Regions from separate parts of the Arthrobacter sp. TE12231 genome, predicted to be linked through region 1. Evidence: riboswitches for the same ligand, from Rfam matches in the RefSeq annotation. Region 1 holds a riboswitch; the other holds the start of a gene.
The links. Region 1 has a riboswitch for glycine ahead of lipA (lipoyl synthase). Riboswitches for the same ligand answer to the same signal wherever they lie in the genome.
Positions count from the first base shown of each region.

Region 2: another riboswitch for glycine. It lies ahead of gcvP (aminomethyl-transferring glycine dehydrogenase); the one in region 1 lies ahead of lipA (lipoyl synthase).

Region 1 covers NZ_JBSSFS010000001.1:3,785,243-3,799,667, forward strand. Annotated here, with positions in the region: gene purU (formyltetrahydrofolate deformylase) at 1-520, opposite strand, end outside; gene cycA (D-serine/D-alanine/glycine transporter) at 563-2,002, opposite strand; gene ACVWYS_RS16950 (methylenetetrahydrofolate reductase) at 1,992-2,825, opposite strand; gene lipA (lipoyl synthase) at 2,845-3,876, opposite strand; glycine riboswitch at 4,035-4,132, opposite strand; gene ACVWYS_RS16960 (FAD-dependent oxidoreductase) at 4,301-5,554, opposite strand; gene ACVWYS_RS16965 (hypothetical protein) at 6,087-6,278, shown strand; gene ACVWYS_RS16970 (gluconokinase, GntK/IdnK-type) at 6,380-8,659, opposite strand; gene manD (D-mannonate dehydratase ManD) at 8,649-9,878, opposite strand; gene uidB (glucuronide transporter) at 9,908-11,335, opposite strand; gene uidA (beta-glucuronidase) at 11,407-13,218, opposite strand; gene ACVWYS_RS16990 (mannitol dehydrogenase family protein) at 13,450-14,425, opposite strand, start outside.
Region 2 covers NZ_JBSSFS010000001.1:3,440,510-3,454,934, reverse strand. Annotated here, with positions in the region: gene ACVWYS_RS15440 (flagellar biosynthesis protein FlhA) at 30-2,078, shown strand; gene ACVWYS_RS15435 (hypothetical protein) at 2,056-3,387, shown strand; gene ACVWYS_RS15430 (carbon storage regulator) at 3,397-3,645, shown strand; gene flgN (flagellar export chaperone FlgN) at 3,658-4,173, opposite strand; gene ACVWYS_RS15420 (sigma-70 family RNA polymerase sigma factor) at 4,428-5,246, shown strand; gene ACVWYS_RS15415 (Dps family protein) at 5,413-5,892, shown strand; gene ACVWYS_RS15410 (ArsR/SmtB family transcription factor) at 6,016-6,375, shown strand; gene ACVWYS_RS15405 (SRPBCC family protein) at 6,386-6,859, shown strand; gene ACVWYS_RS15400 (MFS transporter) at 6,865-8,463, opposite strand; gene ACVWYS_RS15395 (TetR/AcrR family transcriptional regulator) at 8,532-9,071, shown strand; glycine riboswitch at 9,304-9,402, shown strand; glycine riboswitch at 9,404-9,520, shown strand; gene gcvP (aminomethyl-transferring glycine dehydrogenase) at 9,560-12,448, shown strand; gene gcvT (glycine cleavage system aminomethyltransferase GcvT) at 12,461-13,594, shown strand; gene gcvH (glycine cleavage system protein GcvH) at 14,190-14,425, shown strand, end outside.

The DNA.
Region 1 (14,425 bases):
CCAGGACCACGAGTTCCACGTCGAATTCGTCAACGATTTCCAGAAGCCTGGCTTCGGCCTCCGGCTTGGAGTCCTTGGTCACCGGCAGGTGGAAGAACGGGATGTCGTGCCACTGCACCAACCCCTCCTGATCGCGATGATTGGAGACCACGGCGACGATTTCCACGGGGATGTCGCCGGTCCGCGCCCTGAACAGAAGGTCATTGAGACAGTGGCCCATCCTGGACACCATGACCAGGACACGGCGTTTGCGGCCGTGCGGCTCCAATTGCCAGTTCATCTGCCATTTCTCCGCCAGGACCGTAAAGTCGCGGCGCAGCTGCTCGGTGCTGAAGGACTCCGGGGCAGAGGAGAAGTGGACGCGCATGAAGAAGTGCCCTTCCCCGCGGTCTCCGTACTGTTTGTTGTCGATGATGTCGCAGCCGTGGTCCAGCAGGAACCCCGAGATCGCGTGGACGATACCGGGAGACTCCCGGCAGTCGAGAGTGAGCACGTGTTCAGACGTGGCTGTATGTTCCATGGGTTCCTGGGGCGAACCCGTCGTCGGTGTGGTGTTCATTGCTCAGGCTTCCTGTTCCATGTCCCGGGCGAGTTCGGCCTGGAACGTCGCGTAGCGGGCTAGGTGCGTGGGGCGGCGGCGCAGGATGTACCATGCGATGCCGAGCAAAATGAACCAGACCGGGGTGAATAGCAGGGCCGTGAGCGTGTCAGGCTGGGTGGTCAGCGTCCAGAGCACGAAACCGAAGAAAGCGAAGACAACCCAGACCATGGCAATGCCGCCGGGCATCTTGAACTTGGAGGCGTCGTGCAGCTGCGGGCGGCGCCGGCGGAAGGCGATGTAGCTGGCCAGGATGATGGACCACACGAAGACAAAGCAGACAGCGGACACGGTGGTCACCATGTCGAAGGCCTTGCCGATGTCCTGTCCCGCGTACATCAGCACCACGCCGGAGAGCAGCAGTACGCAGGAGAGGAACAGGGCGTTCTGCGGGACCTTCCGCCGGGAGAGCCCGCCGAACACGCCGGGAGCGTCACCTTCCTGGGCCAGTCCGTACACCATGCGTGAAGTGGAGTAGATGCCGGAGTTGGCCGAGGACATCGCCGAGGTCAGGACCACCAGGTTCACCACGGTGGCGGCGGCACCCAGGCCGGCCAGTGAGAACATGGCGATGAAGGGGCTGTGGCCGGCCTGGAACTGGGTCCACGGAATGACGGACATCAGGATGATCAGGGCGCCCACATAGAAGAGCAGCACACGGATGGGAATGGAGTTGATCGCCTTGGGCAGATTCTTCTCCGGGTCCTTGGCCTCGGCAGCCGTGGTGCCCACCAGCTCAATGCCCACAAAAGCGAACACGGCAATCTGGAAACCGGCCACGAAGCCCATGAATTCATTCGGGAAGAAGCCGCCGTGACTCCACAAGTTGCTGAAACTGGCCGGTCCGGCGTCGGAGCTGAACCCGCTGAAAATCATGAACAGACCCACCACGATCAGTGCCGCGATGGCGATAATCTTGATCAGCGCGAACCAGAACTCCGTCTCGCCGAACGCCTTCACCGTGGCCAGATTCAGCAGCAGCAGGATGGCGATGGTAACCAGGCCGGGGATCCACAAAGGTAGCGCCGGCCAGAGTTCCTGCGAGTAGCCCGCAATGGCGATGACATCCGCAATCCCGGTGATCACCCAGCAGAACCAGTAGGTCCAGCCGGTGAAGAAACCTGCCCAGGGGCCCAGTAGGTCCGCGGCAAAGTCGCTGAAGGACTTGTAGTTCAGGTTGCTCAGCAGCAGTTCGCCCATCGCCCGCATGACAAAGAACAGCATGAAGCCGATGATCATGTACACGAAGATGACGGAGGGTCCGGCCGCCGAAATCGTCTTGCCCGAGCCCATGAACAGGCCGGTGCCGATGGCGCCGCCGATCGCAATTAGCTGGATGTGCCTGTTGCTGAGCTGCCGCTCAAGGTGCGGTTCCTGGTGGGAAGTTACGACTCTAGTTGTCACGTGTTGCCCTTCGAATCAATGCCGGCTGAAGTGCTGCTGGGGTTAACGCTTGATCAGGCCCGTCAGGGACCGCGTCAAGGTTGTTGAAGCTGTAGAGATGGATGCCCGCGATGCTGCCGGGCTGGCTTTGCAGACCCGTCACCAGACTCTGGGGCGAGTACCTGTCCCCGCTCAGGAGCTTGCGCGCCAACGGCCCCTTGCGGCTGAGGAACTTCAGGGAACTTCCGACGCCGATCTGCGCGGCGAGGGAAACCAGCTTGGTCCGCGGGACGGCCCCGGCCACCCCGGCCCAGACGGGCAGTTGCACGCCTTCCCGGCGGAGGAGCGCCGCGTAGTCAAGGATTTTCGGCGCGGAGAAGCACATCTGCGTGACGACATGCGTGGCCAGGTGCTGCTTGGCCAGCAGGGCGTCCACGAGGTCCAGGGCACCCACAGCGGGGTGTCCCTCCGGGTAGCCCGCAACGCCTGCCCGCATCACTCCGCCGGTGTACTGCGCGATGTCTTCCAGCACCGGGAGGGCGGACCCGTACGGACCCGCCTGCTGCTTCCGGTCTCCGCCGATCACGAACACCTCACCGATGCCGGCAACATTGCAGTCGCGGAGGATTTCGGTCAGCTCGACACGACCAGGCAGGCTCCGCGCCGCGAGGTGCGGAATGACGGAGTAGCCGTGCAGGCTAAGCTGCACCGCGGCACGCATGGTCCGCTCGATGCCGTGGTGGGGCAGGCACGTGACGGTAAGCGTGGTGCTCAAGGGCACCAGGGCCGTGACCTGCTCCACGATTCCCTCTGAAGGGATGATTTCGATTCTGGTGGGGATCATCGTTAGTCCTCTGCAGGTGTCAGACGCCGGCGTGCGCGGCGAGGATGGAGCTGGCTTCCTGGCGGGTGCTGCCGGAGCTTTCGATGTGGGCGAGTTGGGCCGGGATTTCCCAGCCCTTCTTGCGCATCGCGGTGGCCCAGAGCCGGCCGGCGCGGTAGGAGGAGCGCACCAGGGGTCCGGACATGACGCCCAGGAAGCCGATCTCGTCCGCTTCCTGCTGCAGGTCCACGAATTCCTGCGGCTTGACCCAGCGGTCCACCGGCAGGTGCCGTTCGGACGGGCGCAGATACTGGGTGATCGTGATGAGGTCGCAGCCGGCCTCGTGCAGGTCCCGCAGGGCCTCGGAAATCTCGTCGCGGGTCTCGCCCATGCCCAGGATCAGGTTGGACTTGGTCACCATGCCGTGCTTCCGGCCCTGGGTGATGACGTCCAGGGACCGCTCGTAGCGGAACGCGGGACGGATCCGCTTGAAGATCCGCGGCACGGTTTCGACGTTGTGGGCGAAGACCTCGGGCTTGGAGTCGCAGATCGCCTCGATGTGCTCGGGCTTGCCGGAGAAGTCCGGGATCAGCAGTTCGACGCCGGTGCCCGGGTTCAGCTCGTGGATCTTGCGGACCGTCTCGGCGTAGAGCCAGACGCCCTCGTCGGCGAGGTCATCGCGGGCCACCCCGGTCACGGTGGCATAGCGCAGGGCCATGGACTGCACCGAGCGGGCCACCTTGGTGGGCTCGAAGACGTCCACCGGGGAGGGCTTGCCGGTGTCGATCTGGCAGAAGTCGCAGCGGCGCGTGCATTCGGAGCCGCCGATCAGGAAGGTGGCTTCCTTGTCTTCCCAGCATTCGAAGATGTTGGGGCAGCCGGCCTCTTCACACACCGTGTGGAGGCCTTCCTTCTTGACGAGGTTCTTGAGCTGGACGAACTCGGGGCCCATCTGGACCTTGGCCTTGATCCATTCCGGCTTACGCTCCACCGGTGTGGCCGCATTGCGCTGCTCAATGCGCAGCAATTTCCGGCCATCTGGAAAGGTGGGAGGGGACGACTGAATGGCCATGAAGGAACTCCATAATTCAGGTGGCATTTTGGGTGCCACGATGATTCGGGTTCCTCCCCGCTCTGTATTGGACCTGAGAGTTTCCGCAGACCCTGCTGTTACAGGGTGCCGCTTGCACCGTCGGTGAGTCCGGTGACCGGACTGCTTTCCAGAGTTGCCTCGCCGCGGCGGTACGTGGGCCTGAGAGATTCCTGGGGAGGATTTGCTCCTACGGCGCCTGCTGAACGTACCGGCAGGACTCTCCCGCCGCAGATCAAAAGCATGTATGACTTGTCGTGATACTGATCACACGGTAGCCCTTGACTGGACCGCACGCAAAAATTACGTCACGCGAGTCACATATTTCCTCGCCCGGCCAGCGTCCCTCTGCCATTGTGGGATGGCGGTGAAGCGCCCAATGGGGCAGTATGACCGCCCAGCGCGGCTAGGGCTGCGGCTGCGGTCGGGGTTCGGCGCGCCGGGCGAATGCCGGGGCATGCTCGGGCCGCGGACCAAAGGCAATAAACCGGGGAATGATGGTGCGGACCGCTGGAACGCGCCGGGCCACGAACAGCGCCGCGGCTGGAACTTTTGTCCGCTTCCCGGACATGATCGGGCCGAAGATTGCCCGCTGCATCACCCTCTGGGCAGTCTGCACAATGACGGTGGGCAACCGCCGCCGTCGTTCGACTTTCTTGAGGTCTGCCGTGGTCACATGGCCCCGGAGCAGTGCGGGGGCAAGGGACTCGGCGGCGGCCGCGGCGTCCTGGATCGCGAGGTTGATTCCGACGCCGCCGGCCGGGGACATGGCATGCGCGGCGTCGCCGATGCACAGCATGCCGTTGATGTACCACCGGTGCAGCCGGTTCAGGCGCACGTCCAGCCAGTGGAGGTCATCGAGGGAACGGATGGCGTCAACGCGGTCGGCGAGGTCCGGGCGCAGCGCCGCGACCCGGCGTCGGAATCCCTCGACGCCTTCCGCGCGGATCCGGGCGTCGGTGCCTTTCGCGGCGAGGTAGCCCATTTGGTAGTAGTCATTGCGGAACAAGGCCAACAGCGCCTCGCCGGGTCCGAATGCCGGCACGAGCCCGGCCACCTCGCCTGCTTCGGAAGGGTTCCGGGGCAGCCGGAACCACCAGGTGTCGAAAGGCACCGGAAACTCCTTCGGCGCGAGGCCGGCCTCGGTGCGGAGCACGGAATGGCGTCCGTCCGTCGCGACGACCAGGTCCGCCAAGAGTTCGCCGTGAGTGCCGTCCGGGGTCCGGAAGCGGATTCCGCGGACACGGCCCCCGTTGCGGACCAGCCCGGTGGCGGTGTGGCTCATCAGCAGGGTGAACCCCGGTTCCTCGGCCGCGGCGGCGCCGAGGAAATTCAGGAAATCCCACTGCGGCATCATGGCGATGTAGTTGTACGGCGGCGGCAGCGCATCAAAATCACCCATGGTCACGGGCGGCCCGCCGGGAACCGGAAAAGCAACATTCTTCAGGCGACTCTGCGGCAGCCGGCGGAATTCCTGGCCGAGGCCGAGTTCGTCAATCAGCCGGATGGTGGAGGGGTGCACCGTGTCGCCGCGGAAATCCCGCAGGAAGTCCGCATGCTTCTCCAACACCGTGACCCGCACCCCGGCCCGGGCCAGGAGCAGGCCCAGCATCATCCCCGCAGGCCCGCCGCCCACCACCGCGCATCCGGTCTTCTCCATGGCCCCCACGCTACGCCTGCGACGGGCGCCGCGGGAGTGGTTTTCGCGTCGGTTTTTCGTGTGCGCTACGGCTTCAGACTGGCGCTACGGGGATCCGCGTAGCGCCGGTCCGAAACCGCAGCGGCGGCCCGGCTGGAGGGCTCAGAGCCGGGTCAACAACTACAACGTCATCTGGCGGGCTCAGCACTGGGTCTTGCAGAACTGCGACGACTAGCCGGCCGATAGCCAGCCTCCGCGCGTAGGAACTGCCCCGGCATCTGTCATGGGCCCGGGGCTTTTCTTTACCCGCGAGGGCGGTCGGGGCCCATTCCGGCTCCAGGAATTGCTCGGGGGAGAACAGCAGTGGGCACAGCGCCTGGGGTTCTGATCAGGGTGATGATGACGGCATGGCTCATGGCGCCGCCGGTGTGGTGCCCAAGCGCGCCTCCTCGGCGGCGTGGGTGTGTTACGGGTGCGGGAAAACTGCGGAAACATTGCGTGTAGACTCACGGCACCGCACATGGGGTGCGGAGCAGCATTCTTTGGGGGGAACGTGGCTGAGAAACTCACACATTTGGATGACCGACACGATCGGGTCGTTGAGCACTACGAAATGCCGGCGCTTATCGAGCGGATCCAGAATGTGTTGGATGTCAACGGCGTCCTGACCGTTGCGGACTACCGCAGAGAACTTACGGCAGCCCGCAACGATGCGCAGGAGCACTCGGCCAGCTACGACGCCTAGGACACGTAGGCGAACGGGATATTGCCGACTCCCTGCGGACTGGTGCCATTCAGTCGGCAGAGAGCCTGCTCTAAAACCTCTAGAATCCCAGGTAAAAGGGCTCAGAGCCGGGTGTCGAAGGAGTCGCAGAAGACGTTCTCGTTGAACGTGCCCTGGAACTCCGATTTGCCCTGGATCTTCTCGATGGCAGCCCGGATGGCCTCCGGCGTGCCCGCGTGGGCGTGGATGGCCGTCTTCACCATCGGCACGTCAATGAGGTGGTTGGGCTGATTGAGCGAGACGAACACCGTGGGCACCTCGGTGGCGTACCAGGGGATCTCGGCCGCCATGGGCGTTGACCACTTGATCCGGATGGCCGCCTCCTGGGCGAAGCCTTTCACGTTGGCGAAGACGAACGCGGCGTCGTACTTCTGCGCGTAATCCCCCGTGGCTTCCTCGGAGATGACGGACATGAAGTTCACCCCGGTCTCGCCGGCAATCTGGCGCTGCTCGGCTGTCTTGAAGACATGGACTTCAAAGCCGGCTTTTTCGAGCTCGTCGCGGACCACGTCCAGATAGGCCAGCGGGTCGGCACGGGTGAAGTCCGCGCCGCCCGAGATGCCGTAGAGGCGGATGCGTTTGTGCGTCCGGGGCGTGATGGGCAGGTTGCTGGCAGTGTCCTTTACCAGGGTGACGGTCTTGTCGGCGATCTCCGCGGCAATCGCCCGGTGGGCCTCGCTCCCGATCAGCTGCAGCGCTTCGACCGGCGGGACGAGGGATTCCCGCGCGGCCTTGTGCAGGCCGAGTGAGGCCTTCAGTCCCAGAATCCGGCGCAGGGCGTCCTGCAGCCGTGCTTCCGTGATGACCCCGGACTTGTACCCCTCGAGCATGTACCCGAAGTCCTCGGCCGGGTTCCGGAAGAACAGGAACATGTCGCACCCGGCGGCAATGGTGGCAGGGACGAGCTCGCTGCGCTTCATGGCCTGGGTGAGGCCGATCATCTGGGACGCGTCGGTCAGGACGAGCCCGTTGAAGCCGAGCTCGCCGCGGAGCAGGTCCTGCAGTAGCTCGGGCGCCAGGGTCGCGGGCAGGATGTCCTCCGCCGCCAGCCCGGGGCGGAAATGCCGTGACAAGTCCGGCGCACCGATGTGGCCGACCATGATCGACTGCACCCCGTGCCCGATCATCTCCCGGTACACGTGCCCGTAGGTCCGGTTCCACTCCTCGTAGCCGAAGGTGTTGTAGGAGGTGACCACGTGCTGATCGCGTTCGTCCAGACCATCACCCGGGAAGTGCTTCATGGCGCACACGGTGGGCGATTCGCTGATGCCGTCGAAGTATTCCTTGGCCCGTTCCACCACGATCTCCGGGGTGTTGCCGAAGGCACGGGTGGAGATGACGGTGTTCCGCCAGTTGTAGTGGATGTCCACGATCGGCGCGAAGGCCCAGTTGCAGCCCAGCGCCGCGGTCTCCACACCGGCCACGCGCCCCATCTGGCGGGCGATGTCCTTGTCCGGGTGCGAGCCCGCCTGCAGGTGCGTCGAGACGAACGTCCCGTCGTCGCAGCTTCCGGCTCCCCCCATTTCCGGGTTGGAGGCCACCAGCAGCGGGATGCGGGTCTTGGATTGCGCGTAGCGGATGTGTTCCTGCACGGCGGCGGCGGGGCCGGGCCGGTAGCGCATGCCGCCCACGTGATACTGCTCCAGGACACCGTCGAGGTATTCCTGGGAGTAGTCGTTGTTGTGGTTGATGAACAGCTGCCCGATCTTTTCCTCGAGCGACATCGAGTCGATGGTCGAGTCCACCCATGCAACGGCGGCGTCGTCGAGGTTGAACGGAGCGGCCTTCAGGTCCACAAGGAACCGGGTGGCATCGACCTGCCGGCCGCCGAGGGCCGCTACAGCTTCGTCAACGATCTGCTTCACTGGCGTGGCGATGTCCACTACAACACTCTTTTCGTCGGCCTGGAGTTCTTCGAGGGTTTCCAACTGCGATTCCAGCAGTGAGAGCGGCATGAAGTGCCCCGGACGCGCGGCCATGCGGCTGCTGAGCAGTTCCCGGCTCCCGTGCAGGTGCACGAACACCACGGAGGGATCGCCGCTGCGGATGATGTCCCGGTAGGCGCGCTTGAGCGCGCTGCACGCGATGATCAGGCCAGCGTCCGACGCCGCGAAGCGCCTGCCGATTTCGGCCAGCCACGGTGCCCGGTCGTCGTCGTTCAACGGAGTGCCCGAAGCCATCTTGTCGATGTTCGACTGCGGGTGCAGTGAGTCGCCGTCGAGGAATTCCGCGCCGAGGCGCTCGGCGATGGCCGCGCCCACGGTGCTCTTGCCGCAACTCGTCACACCCATCACCACAATGTGGCGGGGGGCGGAGCCGGCGGGGTTCAGCTCACCAGTCATGAACGGTGCCGTCGACGAGGCGGTTGTAGGGCAGGTAGGCCTGCTGGTACGGGAAGGCCGCCGCGGCTTCCTCGTTGAATTCGACGCCGATGCCGGGCTTGTCGCCCGGGTGCAGGTAGCCGTCCACGAACGTCATGGACTGCTCGAAGACCTCGTTGGTCTTGTCCGAGTGCTGCATGTATTCTTGGATGCCGTAATTGTGGATGGCCAGCCCGACGTGCAGCTGCGCGGCGAACCCGACCGGGGAGATGTCAGTGGGGCCGTGGAAGCCGGACTTGATCTGGTACTGCGCGGCGAAGTCCATGACCTTCTTCAGCGGCGAAATCCCGCCGAAGTGCGTGGACGCGGCCCGGACGTAGTCGATCAGCTGTTCCTTGATGATCGTCTGGTAGTCATACACGGTGTTGAAGATTTCACCGATGGCCAGCGGGGTGGTGGTGTGCTGGCGGACCAGGCGCAGGGCCTCCTGGTTTTCGGCCGGGGTGCAGTCCTCGAGCCAGAAGAGGTCGTAGGGTTCCAGCGCCTTGCCGAGCTTGGCGGCCTGGATCGGGGTCATCCGGTGGTGCCCGTCGTGCAGCAGCGGGATTTCCGGGCCGAACTCGTTGCGCACGGCCTCGAACACGGTGGGCAGGTGGCGCAGGTAGGCGCGGGTGTCCCAGTCCTCTTCCTGCGGGAACGCCCCACGGCCGGCGGGCTCGTAGTCGTACCGCTCCCCCGAGGCCTGTGCCTGCGCGGCGACCCCGTAAACGGCCTTGATGCCGGGGATGGCGGTCTGGATCCGGATGGACTTGTACCCGAGCTCCAGGTGCTCGCGGACGGAATCGAACAGGGAGGGAATGTCCGCGCCGGAGGCGTGGCCGTAGGCGCGCAGCCCGTTCCGGGACGCGCCGCCGAGGAGCTGGTAGACCGGCATCCCGGCCAGCTTGCCCTTGATGTCCCACAGGGCCATGTCGACGGCGGCGATCGCGGCCATCGTGACCGGGCCGCGGCGCCAGTAGGAGCTCCGGTACAGGAACTGCCAGGTGTCCTCGATCCGGTGCGGGTCCTTGCCGATCAGCAGCTGCGCGACGTGCTCCTTCAGGTAGGCGGCCACGGCGAGCTCGCGGCCGTTGAGGGTGGCGTCGCCGATGCCGGTGACGCCGTCTTCTGTGGTGATCCGCAGGGTCACGAAGTTCCGGGAGGGGCTGGTCACGAAGACTTCAGCGGCAATGATTTTCACAACAGGTCCTTGTCTGGGTGGTGGGTGGCTTAGTTGCTGGGGGCCAGCGGTGCGGCATCGGCGGGAACGGTGCCGTCGGCGTCGTTCCGGGAGGTTCCGACGGCGATTCCGACGGCGCTGCCGGCACCGGCGGTGCGGCGGGCCTGGATTTCGGTGAGGATCCGGGCGTGCATGGTGTCGGTGAGCGTGTACTTGGCCATCACGAGCACGGCCAGGATGGTCATGATGGCAGGCAGTGCGCCGGCGGCCAGCTGGATGCCGAAGACGGCGTCGGGGGTCTGGACGGCGCCGGATTTGTAGCCGCCCAGGGCCAGGGCATAGGCCGCGAGCGCTCCCCCGACGGCCTGGCCGGTCTTGCGGGTGAAGGAGAACAAGGCGTAGGTGATGCCCTCGGTCCGGACGCCGGTCTTCCATTCGCCGTATTCGACGGTGTCGGCTTCGAGGGCCCACACCACGATGTTGACCGCGAGGACGCCCACGAGGCTGATGACCAGGCCGCTGAAACCGATCCAGACCTGGCTTGCCGGGGTGAAGAAGACGATGGCGCCCCCAATGACCGTGACCAGCGACGAGAAGATGTAGACGCGCTTCTTGCCGATGTTCCGCACCAGCTTCGGCATGAAGCCGGCCAGCACGAAGGTGAGGACGAGTTGGATGATGGAGAGCGCGGGGTACAGGTCCAGCCGCCCCAGGACATCACGGAGGTAGTAGAGCTGGACCGAAGTCAGGGCCAGGTAGCCGGTCAGGAAGAAGAAGGAGCTCAGGCACAGCATCAGCAGCGGCCGGTTGCCCCTGAGCGTGTCCATGCTCTGCTTGAACGTGACGTTGGGGACGGCGCGGTGGACCCGCTCCTTGGTGGTCAGGACGGTGAACAAGTACAGGGCTGCACCGATGACGACGAAGATCAGGGTGATGGTGGTGAACGTGGCCTGCAGGTTGGCGCCCGGCTTGATCAAAGGGGCCACGAAGATGCCCAGGGCGGAGCCGACCAGCATCCCGCCGATCATCCGGGCCGAGCCCAGCTTGGCGCGCTCGGCCGGGTCCTGGGTCATGGCGCCGGCCAGCGAGCCGTAGGGGATGTTGACCAGGCTGTAGGCCAGGCCCAGGGCGGCGTACGTGACGTAGGCGTAGAGCAGGGTGCCGGATTCGCCGAGCGCCGGGATGGAGAAGGTCGCCACGCTCAGCAGCAGCAGCGGGATGGAGCCGAACATGATGAACGGGCGGAACTTGCCGAACCGCTTGCTGTAGGTCCGGTCCACCACGCGGCCGGCGAAGACGTCGGCGAAAGCGTCGAAGATCCGCACCACCAGCAGCAGGGTGCCGGCGGCCGCGGCCGAAATCCCGGCCACGTCGGTGTAGTACACCAGCAGGAACATGGTGGCGGTGGTGAATGCGAGGTTGTTGGCAGCATCGCCGGCGCCATAGCCGATGATGCTGAGCTTGGAAAGCTTTTTCATAATTGGGCTCCTTTACCCGTTGCCGGACTCAGACCCTGGTCCGGGCCCGGCGAAAAAATGTGCGGTAAGGCCTACGCCTCGGAAGTGTTGTTCGGGGTTCCGGCCAGCGCCGTCCACCGTTTGCGCAGGGCATAGGCGGCGGGCTTGGGCCGCCTGTCCCGGGTGAAGACGCCCTTCTTGTTGCCGTCCACGCGCATGATGCCGTTGGAGGTCTGGAAGTCCGCGAAGTTCCAGACCTGCTCGCCCACCATGGCGTCCACGCGGTCGAAGACCCGGTGGTACATGGCCAAGAACGCGGCCTGGTATTCCTCGCTCCAGGGCTGTTCATAGATCGAGTGGAAACCGGGCATGGTGTCCGGTCCGTACTCGGTCATGATCATGGGCTTGCCGTACTTGGCGTCCCACTCGCGCAGTTCCTTCTCGAGGGACTGCTCGGCTGTTTCGAGGTCGCCGTTGTTGAGGTACCAGCCGTAGTAGCGGTTGAGCAGGACGACGTCGAACAGGTCCCCGAGCAGTTCCTTGTCCGGGGTGTCGAACATGACGTTGACGTAGCCGACCGGCCGGGTGGGGTCCAGCCGGCGGGTCAGTTCCGCGAGGGGCGCGAAGTATTCGCGGGCGCCCTCTTCCGAGCCGTTGGGTTCGTTGGCGATCGACCAGATGACCACGGACGGGTGGTTCTTGTCGCGGGCGACGAGCTCGGAAATCGCCTGCCGGTGGCTGGCGGCGGTGTTGGCGTCCACACCGCCCTCGACGTAGGTCTTCTTGGCAATGCCGCCGAAGACGGCGCCGAAGCCCAGGTGCAGCCCGACGGCGGCGGTTTCGTCGATCACCACGATCCCGTGCCGGTCCGCGAACTCCATGACTTCCTCGGCGTAGGGGTAGTGCGAGGTCCGGAAGGAGTTGGCACCCACCCAGTCCAGGAGCTGGAAGTCGTTGACCATCTGGGCGTTGCTGTGGCCCTTGCCGATGGCCACGTGGTCCTCGTGCATGCCGAAGCCGGTGAAATAGAAGGGCTCGCCGTTGATGAGGAATTCCTTGCCGTGGACTTCCACGGTGCGGACCCCGACGGGCAGGGTGTAGCTGTCCAGCAGCCGGCCGCCGTCGCGGATCTCGGCGGTGAGGCTGTAGAGGTAGGCGGCACCGGGCTTCCAGAGCACGACGTCGGCGATCGTCAGGGTGCCGCGGGCGCCGTCGGCGCGGGCAACCTCTGCGCCGTCGGCGTCCCGGAGGGAAACGGTGACCGTTTCACTGCCGGTTCCGCCGGCGGTGGCGATGGAGTACTCGACGCTGCCGGCCGATGCCTCGAAGCCGGTGACCACGGTGATGTCATCGACGGTCACCGCGGGGGTGCTGAACAGCCAGACGCTGCGGTGCAGTCCGGCGTAGTTGTAGAAGTCGTGGAGGTAGCTCTGCTGGCGGCGGCCGTCCTCCGTGACGGTGATGGTTCCCGGCGGAATCGTGGCCTGGGTGAGCTCGTTGTTGACGGAGATGGTGAGGCGGAAGACCTGCCCGGGCGTCACGTGCTCGGTGATGTCCGCGCTGAACGGCATGTAGCCGCCGGTGTGCTGGGCCACCAGGGTCTCATCAACCCACACCATGCCCTCGTGCGTTGCGGAGTCGAGGCGGACGTGGATGCGCTCCCCGGCCCAGCCGCGCGGTACGCGCACGTCCCGCTGGTACCAGACGTAGCCGACGTGGTCCCTGATGGCTTTGTCCGGGAAGACGTCGTTGTAGCTGGCCGGGACACCCATTTCCAGGTCCGAGTCCAGCGGCGCCCGGAACCATTCGTCCCGGTGGCTGGAGCGGTCAAAGTCCACCTTGAAGCGGTACAGGCCGTCGAGATTGACGATCTCGCGGGTTTCACTGGCCTGGGGCTTGAGCATCGTGGGGAATCCTTACGCGTCGTTGCGGGGCGGGCCTTCCGGTGCGGCTGGCGGTGCCGGTTGCCACCCGGTGGCTTCTTCGTCTGGATGTAATCCTAGTCACTTGGCAATCTTTTGGCAAGCGGTTGCCATAAATTTCTAGTAGACCCGGTCTGCCCCGCGTCCGGCACAGCATTGCCCGGGAACCGGCAAGGGCCGGCGCCCGGGCAGCAGTGCCTGCAGAAGGTCCCCTTACTCCGGGACAGCCGGCCCGGAGAAGGTTCCCCGGAGGTTCTCGACGAGCTCGGCGACGGGACCGCCGGCGGGTGCCGCAGTGTCCACGAGGCCCGGGGACAGCAGGGCGAGCAGGGCGCGGGTGCTCTCCGCGCCGCCAAGCGCGTTGGCCGCGGCTACCTCCGCAGCGAGCGGGTCCTGGAACTGGGCCGCCGAGGCGCTGAAATCCATCCAGGCGGCGATCATGCGGGCAGCCGCTGCGCCGGAATGGCCCCGGGCACGCTCGGCCAGCAGCACGGGAACCGCGCGCATGCGCAGCTTGGTGCTTCCGTCCCTCGCGATCTGGGCCAGGTGGTGCGCGATCCGGCCGTTGCCGAAGCGCTCCAGCAACGCGGCGCGGTACGCGGGAATCTGCAGGTCGGGGCCGTGCAGGTTGGCTTCGGCCTCGTCCCAGAACCGTTCCACGGCGTGCCGGCAGAGCTCGTCCTGCAGGGCCTCGGCCACGGTGGCGTGGCCGCGCAACTGCCCGGCGTAGGTCAGCAGCGAGTGCGCGCCGTTGAGGAGCCAGAGCTTGCGGTTTTCATACGGCTCAATGTCGTCCACGAACACGGCCCCGGCGTCCTGCCAGCGCGGGCGCCCGGCGGGGAAGTCGCCGCTGAGGACCCAGTTGCGGAACGGCTCGGCCACCACGGGCGAGGTGTCCCGGTAGCCGCAGGCGGTCTCGACGGCGGCGATGTCAGACTCCGTGGTCCGCGGCGTGATCCGGTCCACCGAGGTGCTGACAAAGCTGATGTTGGCCTCGATCCAGGCGGCGAGCCCGGCGTCCCAGGCGGCAGCCAGGCCGGTGACGGCCCGGCGCGCGACGGTGCCGTTGCTGGCGAGGTTGTCGCAGCAGACCACGGCCAGGGGTCCGGCCCCGGCGGCGCGGCGGCCGGCGAGGGCGAAGACCAGCCGGCCCAGCGGCGTCGCGGGGCTGCCGGTCCCCCGCGCGAGC
Region 2 (14,425 bases), 340 kb from region 1:
GGAATCAGCGTCTGTGAAAGGACCGCACCATGAACAACAGGCTGAACCGGCTGGCGGTGCCAATCGGCATCGTGGGGATCGTGCTGCTGCTGGTGGTTCCCGTGCCCGCGCCCCTGCTCGACTTCCTCATCGTCTGCAACATCCTGCTGGCACTGCTGGTGCTGCTGACCAGCATGTTCGTGAAGAAGCCCCTGGACTTCTCCGTGTTCCCCTCCCTGCTGCTGGTGGCCACGCTGTTCCGGCTGGGCCTGAACGTCGCCTCCACCCGCCTGGTCCTGGGCAACGGGTACGCCGGGCAGGTCATTGAGGCCTTCGGCAAGGTGACGGTCGGCGGTTCCATGATCATCGGCGCGGTGGTGTTCCTGATCCTTGTGGTGATCCAGTTCGTCGTGGTCACCAAGGGCGCCGAGCGCGTGGCCGAGGTGGGCGCGCGCTTCACCCTCGATGCCATGCCCGGCAAGCAGATGGCGATCGACGCCGACCTCAACGCCGGGCTCCTCACCGACACCCAGGCCAGGGAGCGGCGGGCCGAGGTCTCGGCCGAGGCAGACTTCTACGGCGCCATGGACGGCGCCTCGAAGTTCGTCAAGGGCGATGCCATCGCGGGCATCATCATTATCATCATCAACTTCGTCGGCGGCATCGCCATCGGCATGATCCAGCGCGGCCTGGACATCGGCGACGCCCTGAACACCTACGGCCTGCTGACCATGGGAGACGGGCTCGTCACCCAGATCCCGGCCCTGCTCATGGCCGTCTCCACCGGCATGATCGTGACCCGGTCCAACGCCGAGTCGGACATGGGCCGGACCGCGTCCACCCAGCTGCTGCAGTCACCCAACGCGCTCATGATCGCCGGTGTCGCCGCCATGGCCATGGCCCTGATCCCCGGCATGCCGCCCATCCCGTTCATCCTGGTCGGCGCCGCACTGATCCTCGCCTCCCGCCGCACCGCCGCCAGCCAGCAGCTGGCGGAGAGGGCCCGGGAGGCCGAGTCCACCGCGCTGAATTTCCCGGAGATGGACCCCAACGAGAAACTTCTGGAGGACATGCGCATCCACCCCGTGGAGATCCTGCTGGCTCCGGACCTCGTGGACATGGTCTCGGGCGCCTCTGACGACCTCCTGGCCCGGGTCCGCTCCCTCCGGCACAAGATCGCCATGGAACTGGGCCTCGTCATCCCGCCGGTGCGCACCCGGGACAGTGTGGACCTGCCGCCGGCCACCTATTCGATCCGGATCGCGGGCGTGGAAGCCGGGCGCGGCACGGCCCCCAGCGGCCAGATGCTCGCCCTGGGCGACAACCTGGACTCGCTCCCCGGTCCTGCGATGATCGAACCCGTGTTCGGGCTCGCCGGGAAGTGGATTCCGGGGGAGATGCGCCACAACGCCGAAATGACCGGTGCCACCGTGATCGACCGGGTCTCCGTCCTGGTCACCCACCTGTCCTCGATCGTCTCGGCCAACGCGGCCCGGCTGCTGTCCCGCGAGGACGTCCGCGTCCTGACCGAGGGCGTGCGCAAGCAAAGCCCCTCCGCCGTCGACGAACTGACCCCCGCTCTGCTCTCCCTCGCCGAGCTGCAACGCGTCCTCCAGGGGCTCCTGGACGAGCAGGTGCCCATCAACGACCTCGCCCGGATCTACGAGGCCCTCACGCTGCGCGCCAAGATTTCCACGGACCCGGAATCGCTCGTCGAAGCCGCCCGGCAGGCCCTCGGCCCGGCCCTCACGGCCAAGTTCATGGACGGTCCGGTACTCAACGTCATCATGATCGACCCCGTCCTGGAGCAGCACATGCTCGAGGACATGCGGCCCGCGGAAGGCGGCAGCCAGATCGTCATGGGGCAGGACAGGCTCGACGCCGTGCTGCGGTCCGTGAGCTCCGCCGTCGACGCCGCGGCCGCCGCCAACCGCCAAGCCGTGCTCGTGTGCGCCCCGGCGCTCCGGCCGGCCATCCACCGCCTCGTGGGGGCACAGCCGGGGTCGGTTCCGGTGCTGTCCTACCGCGAGGTGACCTCTGCCAATGTCCGGATCGAGACAGTAGGAGTCGTGCGCCATGCCGAACCGCTATCGGCTTAAGGGAGCCTCGCTCGATGAGATCCGCCGCAAGGCGGAACAGCAGTACGGGCCGGCCGCCAGGATCGTGTCCGCCGAACGGGTCAGTAGTCCCGGAATCGCCGGGCTCTTCGCTCAGGACCGCTACGAGGCCATGGTTGAGGTCCTGCCCAAGCATGAAGTCGTCACCGGCGAAGTGGTGCCCGACGCCGACATCCTCGCCGGGGCCGACGCAGACCCCGCCGCCAGCCCCGCCATTGGCACGGCCGCCGGCGGGACCCGCGCGACGGCCTCCGCAGGGAAGCTTCCCGATGCCGGGAAGTTCGACGCCGGCGCTGCCGCCGGCGCCAAGGCCGCGGCGGCTCCGTCCGCGTCCCCCGCCGGGGAGCCGGGCGGGCCGCCCGAGGGCCGGCCCGCCGTCGGACCGGCCCATCACCTTCACGGATCCGCCATCGCCGCACTGCTGGAAGAGGCAGACGCTGCTGAACTGAGCTTGCACCGGCCCGCAGCTGCAGGGGTTTCCACCGAGTCGCGGGACTTCGCCGAGATCCTGGAGCAGCTCGGCGCCGGACTGCGCGCCCCGGCGGAACCGGTGGCCGGTCCCGCGGGGCGTGCCGCCGGAACCCCCGCAGGTCCGCTTTCCGCCCCCGGAACTCCGGCAACCCAAGCTCCCGCCGTTCACGGTTCCATCGTTCACCCGCCTGCCGTTCCAGCGTCTGACGCCGGGATCCCTGCCGTTAAGGTGGCTGCCGCCCGCGACGCCGGGCGCCCCGAGACGCCGCTGGCGGCGGTCCCGGTCCCGGTCCCGGTCCCGCTGAGCGGCGTCGGCGACCTCGTGGCCCTGGTCGGGCTGGGGGACGACGCCATGGATGCCGCCCTGGCGATGTCGATGGCCGCCGGCGGTGCCGATGTGCGGACCGCCGGCGACCTCTCCGCCTACGGCCACCTGCACGTTGACGGCCGCCAAGGCGCCACGGCCGCCCGCGCGCACGCTGTGGTCACGGAGCGCACCGTCCTGGTGGCGTTCGGAATCGGCAGGGCCCGGAACACCCTGGCCCGGGTGCAGTCCGTGGCCGCGCTCTCGGCCGACCAGATCTGGGTGGTGGTTGACGCAGGGCGCAAGCATGAGGACACGGCGCGCTGGGTCGGCGTTCTCGCGGCCCAGCTCAACCTGACCGCCGTGGCGGTGGTCGGCGCCTCGGAGACCGGAACCCCGGAAAGCGTCAACGCCCTGGGACTGCCCGTGGGCTGGATCGACGCGCGCCCGGCCGGCCCTGATGTGACATGGCAGAACCGGCGGGAATCGTCCGGCGCTCCCCGCGGCGAAGGGTAGATTGAGAGGATGCTGGTACTTACACGCAAGCCGGGCGAACAGATCATGATCGGCGACGGCATCGTCATCACGGTTCTGGAAGGCCGCGGTGACGGTGTTCGCATAGGCATTGAGGCGCCCCGGGGCGTGCCGATCCAGCGCCGGGAAGTCATTGAGGCCATCGCGGCGGCAAACCTCGCCGCGGCGGAAGCCGGACCGGATACTGAAGACGCGCTGCGCGGTCTCATGCCGCCGCCCGCAGCCCCCGCCGCCGACTGAGCCGGCTCCGGATCAGTCCCGTTCCATGCCCAGGTATTGCGCCAGGAGGGGCTGGGACGTGCGCCGCACCACGGCCAGGGACCGCTCCAGGTTCCCCGCCGTAGTGAGCTGATCCAGAAGCCCGGCCGTGCCCGCCGGGCCGGGACGTCCCCGCAGCGGGAGCGCCCGCAGCGCCTGTTCGTTCACGCGGGCGGCCTCGCCGAGCCGGGCCAGGAGTCCACGCAGGGCGTCCAGATGCTCGCCCAGGATCTCGGGCCAGGGCCCGGCGGGTGCGGCCGAAATCAGTTCCACGAGCGTTGTCTGTGCCGGCAGGCCCCATTCGGCCGCCACGGCCGCAGATTCGACGCTCCGGGCCAGGGCTTCGAAGCGCAGGCGGTCCAGCACGGTTTCGACCTCGGACGCCATGAAGTTCAGCCACTCCAGATTCCCGGCGTCGACGTGCAGCCGCTGCGTTTCCAGCCTGAACAGGAGCAGCTCCAGCTGTCGCCGCTCCTGCCACAGTGCTGCGGAGAGATCACTTGCGCTCATGGGCCCCATTCCCTTGCCGCCGCCTGAACCAGAGCTGAAACAGGCGATCGCGCGGTTACCGCATTTTTGGCCAAGCTTTTTCCTGAGGGTACACGCAGATCGCGGATCAAGTGATAGGTTTCCACCATGGGTGCTGCACCCCACTATCGAACGCTGACTCCTATGGGGGGAGTACCGGTCCGTTCTTGGGTGCGGCTCTCGGCGTTTTAAGGGTCTACGACCCTTCGGATCCGGTCTCATGGGGGGACACAGTAGTGAATCGCGTGGAACGCAACGAGATGGTCACGCAGCACCTTCCGCTGGTGGGGTATCTCGTCTCAGATTTGTGCTCAAAGGCGTCACACCTTTCTCGCGATGACTTGGCCTCTGCCGGCGCTATTGCCCTGATCACCTCGGCCGATTCGTTCGATCCGGACCTCGGTGTGCCCTTCGGCGCGTTTGCGCGACGGCGCATCCTTGGCGCTTTCGCGGACGAGATGCGGGCCAGTGATTGGGCCACCCGCTCCGCCCGCCGGCGGATCAAAGAAACCATGTCCGTGCAGGAAACGCTGGCGTCCGCGCTGGGCCGCACTCCGACGGTGGACGAAATCGCGTCCGCACTGGGTGTCCAGCAAAGCGTGGTGGAGGCCGCGCTGGCCGATGCGTCCCGCACGCTGACGCCCCTCGATGAGGCCGTGGTGGACACCCTCGCCGCTGAAACCCTCTCACCCGAGCACTCCGTGCTTGCGGACGAACGGCTCCAGTACCTCCGGGCCGCCGTGAAGTCCCTGCCCGAACGGATGCGCTACGTTGTCGAGGAAATCTACTTCCGTGACCGGACGGTCAAAGACCTCGCCGCGGAACTCGGATCCACGCACGCCGCAGTATCCCAGCAGCGGTCCGAGGCCATCCGGCTAATGCGCGACGGACTGACGGCCCACTACGCCGACGACCCCGAACAGGCCTTCGAACCCCAGTCCAGGATTACCCCCCGACGCCGCAACGATTACCTCAGCCAGCTCTCCGAGGCCACTTCGGGAGGCATCACCCGGGCCATTTTTCCGCAAGGCCCGGTCCTCAACGAGGCTGTCTGAGCGGGCCCTTCACGGTTAGTCAGCCTACTTAGTAAGCTGACTGAGAAATTCCTCCCGGAACCATCGCGGCGCGGCGATGCCCTGCGGTAGCGTCGAAGATACCGGCCGGAGCGCCACCAGATGGCGCACGAGGCCTTCACTGCACCGGTTCTATCGAGGAGGACGCATGAAAGCATCACCCACACTGACGAACAACCTGCAGGCGGTTCTGGTGGACCTGATTGAACTGCATGTCCAGGGTAAGCAGGCGCACTGGAACATCGTGGGAACCAACTTCCGGGACCTCCACCTTCAGCTTGATGAAATCATCGACGCCGCCCGGGGATTCGCCGACGACCTCGCCGAGCGCATGCGCGCCCTCCACGCCCTGCCGGACGGCCGCAGCTCCACGGTTTCCAAATCCACCGCACTCGCGGAGTTCCCCGCGGGCCTGATCAACACCAAGGACGCCATCGAACGGATTGTCGCGGCCCTGGAAGCGGCCGTCGGCACAATGCGCAAGGTGCACGATGAAGTGGACGAGGAAGACCCCACCACCGCAGACCTCCTGCATGAGTTCATTGCGAAGTTTGAACAGTACGCCTGGATGGTCAATGCGGAAACCATGAAGGCCACCGCCAGCGTGACCACACCTGAAAGCAAGTAGGGGTCGGCTCCCACCGCCCGCCCTTCCCTAAAACACAGTGTCCGGCGCCGGGTTGTCCCGGCGCCGGCCGTTGCGTTTAAGCGCCCTCTTGACTTCCCTCCGGACCGGCGAATACTTAACGATGTGCTTAACAATTCAGCGGTCCGCGGTCTCAGTGAGCGGGAGCTCGACGGCGTCTTCCACGCGCTCGCCGACTCCACCCGCCGCGCAATCGTGGTCCGGCTCTGCGACGGGCCGGCTTCGGTCTCGCAGCTGGCCGCGCCGTTCGGGATGAGCCTGCCCGCCGTTGTGCAGCACCTGCAGGTCCTGGAAGCCAGCGGCCTGATCCGCAGCGAAAAGATCGGCAGGGTCCGCAGCTGCAGCATCGACCCTGTCACAGTCCGGCGCGCAGAGGACTGGCTGGGCCAGCGCCGGACGCCGGGGGAGCGCCGCCTCGACCGGCTGGAGCAATTCCTGGATCCCAGCCTCCACACTGAGCAATGAGGAGTCCGTCATGAGTGTCCCCGTTACGCACGCGAGTTTTTCCCTGGAGCGCCGGCTGAACGCACCGCCGTCGCGCGTCTTTGCCGCGTTTGCCGACCATGCCAGCAAGAAGAAGTGGTTTGGCGGTCCGCCGGAGTGGTACCAGGGCGAATCCAGCCTCGACTTCCGGGAGGGCGGCCGCGAGACCGACGTCGGAGGTCCGGTGGGCAGCTGGGTTTCGACCATGCATGCCATCTACCACGACATCGTCGAGAACGAGCGGATCGTTTACAGCTACGAAATGCTGCTCGATGGACGACGCATGTCCGTCTCGCTCAGTACGGTCGAACTCGAGCCCGACGGCGACGGCACCCTGCTGACCTTGACCGAGCAGGGCGCCTTCTTCACCGGGTCCCCGGAAAGTGACGGGGCTCAGGTCGCCGGGCGCAAGGAAGGCACGGGCGAGCTCCTTGACGCCCTGCAGAAGTACGTCGACGGCAACTGAGCCTGCTACTTGGCCTTCGGCACCGTACGGAGCACGATCGCGGCCAGGACGCAGGCCCCGGACATCAGGACCAGTGCGATGGCGGCCGTGATGTGGACGCCGGAGTCGAAGGCAGTACGCGCGGCCGACGTCACGGATTCCGCCAGGGGAGCGGGGAGCATCCCGGCGAGCTCCACCGCGCCGGCGAGGGTTTCGCCGGCCTGGCTCGTCGCTCCGGCCGGCGCGAGCTCGGACACACCCGCGGGGAGCCGGAGGTTGCCCTGGTACGAGGCCGTGAGGATGGAGCCGAGGATCGCGGTGCCCAGCAGGGACCCCACCTCATAGCCGGTCTCGGAGATCGCGGCGGCGGCCCCCGACTTGTCGGCCGGCGCGGCGCCCAGGATCAGGTCGTTGGAGATGGTCTCCGCGGCACCCACTCCCAGGCAGAGGACCATCAGGGCGGCCAGGAGCAGTGACGGCCCGTGGCTGTGGTCGCCGAACGCCACCATGAAATAGCCCGCCGCGCTCAGCAGCAGGCCGCCGGCCACGACGAAACCGGGCCGGACCTTCCGCACCAGCGGGACCACCAGCAGGCCGGCAACGACGGTGGCGATGAGGGCCGGGACCATGGCGACGCCCGAGGCCGAGGGGGACTGGCCCTCCAGCAGTTGCAGGTGCTGGGCCAGGAAGAGAATGAAGCCGTTGAAGGAGAACAGCGCCAGGACGTTGGCGATGATGGCCGTGCTGAAGATCCGGTTGCCAAAGAGGCTAACGTCGAGCATCGGCGCGGTACTGTGGCCCGTCGCGCGGGCTGTGCTGTGGCCTTCGGCCAGGTTGCGCTGGCGCCGGATAAAGACATAGCCCATCAACAGGCCGACGCCGATGCTCGCGAAGGCCTCCGGCGCCGGCCCGTGCGTGGCGAGCGCCTTGATCCCATAGACCACGGGCACCATGACCAGCAGGGACAAAATGATGCTGGGCGCGTCCACGCGGCCGGGCTTCGGATCTCGGGATTCCGGGATCAGCCCCGGCCCGAGCAGCAGCAGCGGCAGGATGATCGGCACCGCGACCAGCAGGACGGCGCCCCACCAGAAGTGTTCCACGAGCCAGCCGCCGGCAATCGGGCCGAGGGCGGCACCGCCGGAGAAGCCCGCGGCCCAAATGGCCACCGCCAGGCGGCGCCGGTTGGGCTGGGGAAAGATGTTGCGGATCAAGGAGAGCGTAGAGGGCATGAGCATGGCGCCGAAGAGGCCTAGCCCCGCGCGGCCGGCGATCAGCCATTCGGCGCTCGGGGCGAACGCCGTCGCGGCCGAAACCGCGGCAAAACCCGCGCTGCCCACGAACAACAGCCTGCGGCGGCCGATCCTGTCGCCCAGGCTGCCCATCGCGACGAGCAGCCCGGCCAGGACCAGGGGGTAGGCGTCGATGATCCAGAGCAGCTGGACGCCGGAGGCGGACAGGCTGCGGGCGATGGCCGGCAGGGCGAAGGTCAGAGCGGTGTTGTCCACGGCCACGAGCAGAACGGGGAACATCAGCAGGGCCAGCGCCACCCAGTCACGCCAGGGTGCCTGGGGCCGGGTGGCCGCCGGGTTGCTGGTGGCTGTGGTAGTCGATGTGGTGCTCATGAGTCATAACTATACCGTCTGGACGGTACAGTTAAGAAATGCGGGGCCGGACGGGCATGATGGGAAGCATGCCCAGAAAACCGGTGGCCCGCGAGGCCGTCCTCGACGCCTTTGAATCCCTGCTCATCGAAGTGGGCGAACGCGCCGCGACGCTGGACGCCGTCGCCCGGCGGGCCGGCGTCTCCAAGGGCGGCCTGCTCTACCACTTCCCGACCAAGGAGGCGATGATCTCGGTCCTGCTCGAACGGCTGGACCGGCATCTGGCCGCGGATGTCGCCGCCATGGCCGCGGCTCCGGAAGGCGCGGCGGCGTACTTCATCAAGTCCTCGGTATGGGCGGACACGCCCATGGACCGGGTTTTCGTGGCGGCCACCCGGCTCGCCGAGGTGGCGCACGAGGAAACCCAGCGCCGCTTCGCCGCAGGCCAGGCGAGCTGGCTGGAACTGCTGGCGGCCGACGTCGGGCCCGCCATGGCGAAGGCGGTCCTGTACATGGGGGACGGGCTGTACTTCAACGCCATGCTCGGACGGGGGCCCGCCGGTCCGCCCGCTGAAATCGAGGCAGACGTCGAGGGCCTCCTGGCCGCCGTCGAGAAGCTGCGCCGCTGAGGCCCTGAACTGCTCGCGCTGCGACCTCCGAGTCCGCCGAAGTCGCCGGAAGAGTGCGAGTTCGCTCGAACGTTACGGCGACCCGGCACGTTTCCGGCGAATTCGCGGTGCCGCCGCTCCTCGTAACGTGGGGCCGAAGGCGGGCGGGAGTTTGCGGACGCGCGCCCGGCATAGGACAATGATTGTTGTGACTGTTGTCACCCCCGATTGAACACCCAATTGAATACGCCTTTGATCTGCGGCGGGAGAGTCCTGCAAGTAGGTACAAGCAGGCGCCGTAGGAGCAAATCCTCCCCAGGAATCTCTCAGGCCCACGTACCGCCGCGGCAAGGCACCTCTGGAAAGTGGCAGGCTGTCCTCGACACGCTGTGCTCACCGACGGTGCAAGCGAAGCCCTCTTATACGCACGGCTGCGCGGAAACTCTCAGGTCCAATACAGAGCGGGGAGGAACCCGAATCAATGTGGCGTACCCAGCGCCGCCTGAGTTATGGAGTTCCTTGTGACTGTTACCCCAGCCTCCACGTCCTTCGTCGACCGGCACATCGGTGCCCGTCGCCAGTCCGACGTCGACGCCATGCTGAAGGCTGTCGGCTACGACACCGTCGACGCCCTTGTGGACACCGCCGTTCCGAAAGACATCCGCCAGGACTCCGACCTCGCTCTCGGCGCGGCCCTGAGCGAAGTGGAAGTCCTCGCCGAGCTGCGCAAGCTGGCCGGCAAGAACAAGACGGCCGTGCAGATGATCGGGCAGGGCTATTACGACACCGTGACCCCGGCCGTGATCCGCCGCAACATCCTCGAGGCCCCGGCCTGGTACACCGCGTACACGCCCTACCAGCCGGAAATTTCCCAGGGCCGGCTCGAGGCGCTGCTGAACTTCCAGACCATGGTCCAGGACCTCGTCGGCCTGCCGATCGCCAACGCCTCGCTGCTGGACGAAGCCACCGCCGTCGCGGAAGCCGTGCTGATGATGCGCCGCGCCAACAAGAACAAGGAAGCGCACGACGGAAAGACCGTCCTCGACGCCGACTGCCTCCCGCAGACCATCGCGATCGTCAAGGGCCGCGCCGAAGCCCTCGGCTTCGAGGTCGAGGTCGCCGATCTGTCCAAGGGCCTGCCGGAAGGCGTCATCAACGGCGTCGTCCTGCAGCAGCCGGGCGTCTCCGGCCGGGTGTTTGACCACAGCGCCGTGATCGCCGAGGCCAAGGAGCGCGGCGCGCTCGTCACGGTCGCCGCCGACCTCCTGTCCCTGACCCTGATCACGTCCCCGGGCGAGCAGGGCGCGGACATCGCCGTCGGCTCCGCCCAGCGCTTCGGCGTGCCGCTGTTCTTCGGCGGTCCGCACGCTGCCTACATGGCCGTCCAGAAGGGCCTCGAGCGCTCCATGCCCGGCCGCCTCGTGGGTGTCTCCAAGGACAACGCCGGCGTCCCCGCCTACCGTCTGGCCCTGCAGACCCGCGAGCAGCACATCCGCCGCGAGAAGGCCACCTCCAACATCTGCACCGCTCAGGCGCTGCTGGCGATCGTGTCCTCCTTCTACGCCGTCTACCACGGCCCCGACGGACTGAAGGCCATCGCGCAGACCGTCCACGGGCACGCCAAGACCATCGCCGCTTCCCTGAAGGCCGCGGGCCTGGACGTGCTGCACACCTCCTTCTTCGACACCATCACCGTCTCCGTGCCCGGCAAGGCCGCGGAAATCATCGCGGCCGCCGACGCCAAGGGCATTAACCTGCGCGCCATCGACGCCGACACTGTCGGCATCTCCGCCGATGAAGCCACGACGGCGGGCATCGTCGCCGACGTCGTCGCCGCCTTCGGGGCCACCGTGGTGGATTCCGTAGATGGCTTCGTCCTGGACGCCGCCGTCGAGCGGACCTCCGACTACCTCCAGCACCCGGTGTTCAACACCCACCGCTCCGAGACCCAGCTGCTGCGCTACATCCGCCGCCTCTCAGACCGCGACCTCGCGCTGGACCGCACGATGATCCCGCTGGGTTCCTGCACCATGAAGCTGAACGCCACGGCCGAGATGGAAGCGATTTCCTGGCCGGAATTCGCCTCCATTCACCCCTTCGCCCCGGAATCCCAGACCGCCGGCTGGCGCGAACTCATCGAGGACCTCGAAGCCCAGCTGACCGAGATCACCGGTTACGACCAGGTCTCCATCCAGCCCAACGCCGGATCCCAGGGCGAGCTCGCAGGCCTGCTGGCCATCCGCGGCTACCACCTCTCCCGCGGCGACGCCCAGCGCAACATCTGCCTCATCCCGGCCTCGGCGCACGGCACCAACGCCGCCTCGGCCGTGCTGGCCGGCATGAAGGTCGTTGTCGTGGCCACCGCCTCCGACGGCACGATCGACCACGCCGACCTGCAGGCCAAGATCGAGCTGCACAAGGACGCGCTCTCCGCGATCATGATCACCTACCCCTCCACCCACGGGGTGTACGACGCCGACGTCCGCGAGGTCTGCGACGCCGTCCACGCCGCTGGCGGCCAGGTCTACATCGACGGCGCCAACCTCAACGCCCTCGTCGGGCTGGCCCAGCCGGGTATGTTCGGCGGCGACGTCTCGCACCTGAACCTGCACAAGACCTTCTGCATCCCGCACGGCGGCGGCGGCCCCGGCGTCGGCCCGGTCGCGGCCAAGGCACACTTGGCACCCTTCATGCCGGGCAACGCTGCGGACCCGGCCAACGGCGCCGACGGCACCCCGATCTCCGCCTCCCGCTACGGCTCGGCCGGCGTGCTGCCGATCTCCTGGGCCTATGTGAAGCTCATGGGCGGCCAGGGCCTCACCGAAGCCACCAAGTCGGCCCTCCTGGCAGCGAACTACATCGCGGCCCGCCTGAACGACTCCTTCCCGGTGCTCTACACCGGCGAAGGCGGCCTGGTTGCCCACGAGTGCATCCTGGACCTGCGCGAGCTCACGGCCAAGACCGGCGTGACCGCCGAGGACGTCGCCAAGCGTCTCATCGACTACGGCTTCCACGCCCCCACCCTGGCGTTCCCGGTGGCCGGCACCCTGATGGTGGAGCCCACCGAATCCGAGGACCTCGGCGAGATCGATCGTTTCATCACGGCCATGGTCGCCATCCGCGCCGAAATCGACCAGGTGGCCCACGGTGACTTCACCGTGGAGCACAGCCCGCTGCGCAACGCGCCGCACACCGCCGCCGCGGTGATCAGCACCGACTGGACCCGCGAGTACCCGCGCGAGCAGGCCGTCTTCCCGGTCCACACGCTCAAGCAGGACAAGTACTTCCCGCCGGTCGGCCGGATCGACGGCGCCGCGGGCGACCGCCACCTGATCTGCTCCTGCCCACCCCTCGAAGCCTTCGAGGACCACTCCGACGACTCCGCCTCCGCCAACTAAGGACAGCCAACGATGACTGAGAATTACACGGCCCTGTACGAAGAGCACAAGAAGCTCGGCGCCTCCTTCACGGACTTCGGCGGCTGGCAGATGCCCCTGAAGTACAGCTCCGAACTCGCCGAGCACCACGCCGTCCGCAACTCCGCGGGCCTGTTCGACCTCTCCCACATGGGCGAAGTCTGGGTCACCGGCCCGGACGCCGCGGCCTTCCTCGACTACGCCCTGGTCGGCAAGATCTCCGCCATGGCGATCGGCAAGGCCAAGTACTCGCTGATCTGCAACGAGGACGGCGGCATCATCGACGACCTCATCACCTACCGCCGTGGCGAGCAGAAGTTCCTGGTGGTCCCCAACGCGGGCAACGCCAAGGTGGTCGCAGCTGCCATGGCTGAGCGCGCTGCAGGCTTTGAGGTCACCGTCCAGGACGCCTCCGCCGAAACCTCGCTGATCGCCGTGCAGGGTCCCAAAGCGGAGGCCATCCTGCTCCGCCTTGTCCCGGCCGCGCAGCACGAGCTCGTCACCGGCCTGAAGTACTACGCCGCCGTCGAGGTGCCCTTCATGGTCGGCGGCGCCAGCCAAGACCTCTTGCTGGCCCGCACCGGCTACACCGGCGAAGACGGCTTCGAGATCTTCGTGGACAACCACGACGCCGCAGCCCTTTGGCAAGCGCTCATCGCCATCGCCGAGGACGGCGAGCTGACCCCCGCTGGCCTCGCCTCCCGCGACTCCCTGCGGCTCGAGGCCGGCATGCCGCTCTACGGCAACGAACTCTCGCTCGAAGGCGACCCCTTCGCCGCGGGACTGGGCCCCGTCGTCGCGCTGTCCAAGGAAGGCGACTTCATCGGCAAGGCGGCCCTGGCCGCCAAGAAGGAAGCCGGCGCCGGCTCCACCACGGGCCGCAAGCTCGTCGGTCTCAAGGGCCTCGGACGCCGGGCAGGCCGCGGCCACTACCCGGTCCTCAAGGACGGCAACGTGGTGGGCGAGGTCACCTCCGGCCAGCCCTCACCCACTTTGGGCTACCCGGTTGCCATGGCCTACGTCGATGTTGAGTTCACCGAACCCGGCACGGCCTTGGACATCGATCTTCGCGGCAAGACGGAGCCCTTCGAAGTTGTCGCACTGCCGTTCTACAAGCGCCAAAAGTAGCCCGGCTGGGTCGGTCCCGGAGCCGTGTGCCTCACCGGTGCCCGGCTCCGGGGCTGGCTGGCCCCAGTTTTCACGCGTGCTCGCTCGTTCCTCGCTTAGACGCACGCTTTCGAAAACCGCGGCCGGCCAACCCCTTGGGGGCACGTCACCTTTGAGACCACGCCCTGGAACCGGAGCAACGGGAACAAGCGCCTTCGAACACCAAGGGTGCTGGGGGATGAGCCGCCTACCGGGGGTCGGCTTGTTCCAACGGGTGCCCTGTCAAGCTCGAACATTGGGGGGTGAGCTTGATGACACCCTTGAAGCCAAGAAGCAGCCCGGCCCTAGAAGATTCGAACGGCCACGGTTTCTTTCCGGAGAACTGGTGGCCCGTCCGAAACTGTTGGCCCGCGGAACTGAACTAACCGAAAGCGGCAGGGGAGCGGATTCCGGAAGCGTGCGTCTAAGGGAGCGACGCGTCCGCCCAGCGGGCGCCTTCGCGACCGAGCACGCGGAGGAATTCGGTTTCCGGCCGCGTAACCCGGCCACGGTCAGTACGTAACCCAACCACAATTGAATTAGCACCAACGACCACTCCAAGACTTAGGAAAAACACATGGCAAAAGTTGCCCCTGAACTGCAGTACTCCGACGAGCACGAGTGGGTCGCGCGTGAGGCCGGGAATGTCGTGTCCATCGGCATCTCCGCCGTCGCCACCGACGCCCTCGGCGACATTGTCTACGTCGACCTGCCCGAGGTCGGCTCCGCGGTGACCGCCGGAGAGACTTGCGGCGAGGTCGAATCGACCAAGTCCGTCTCGGACCTGTACGCCCCCGTCACGGGCGAGGTGAC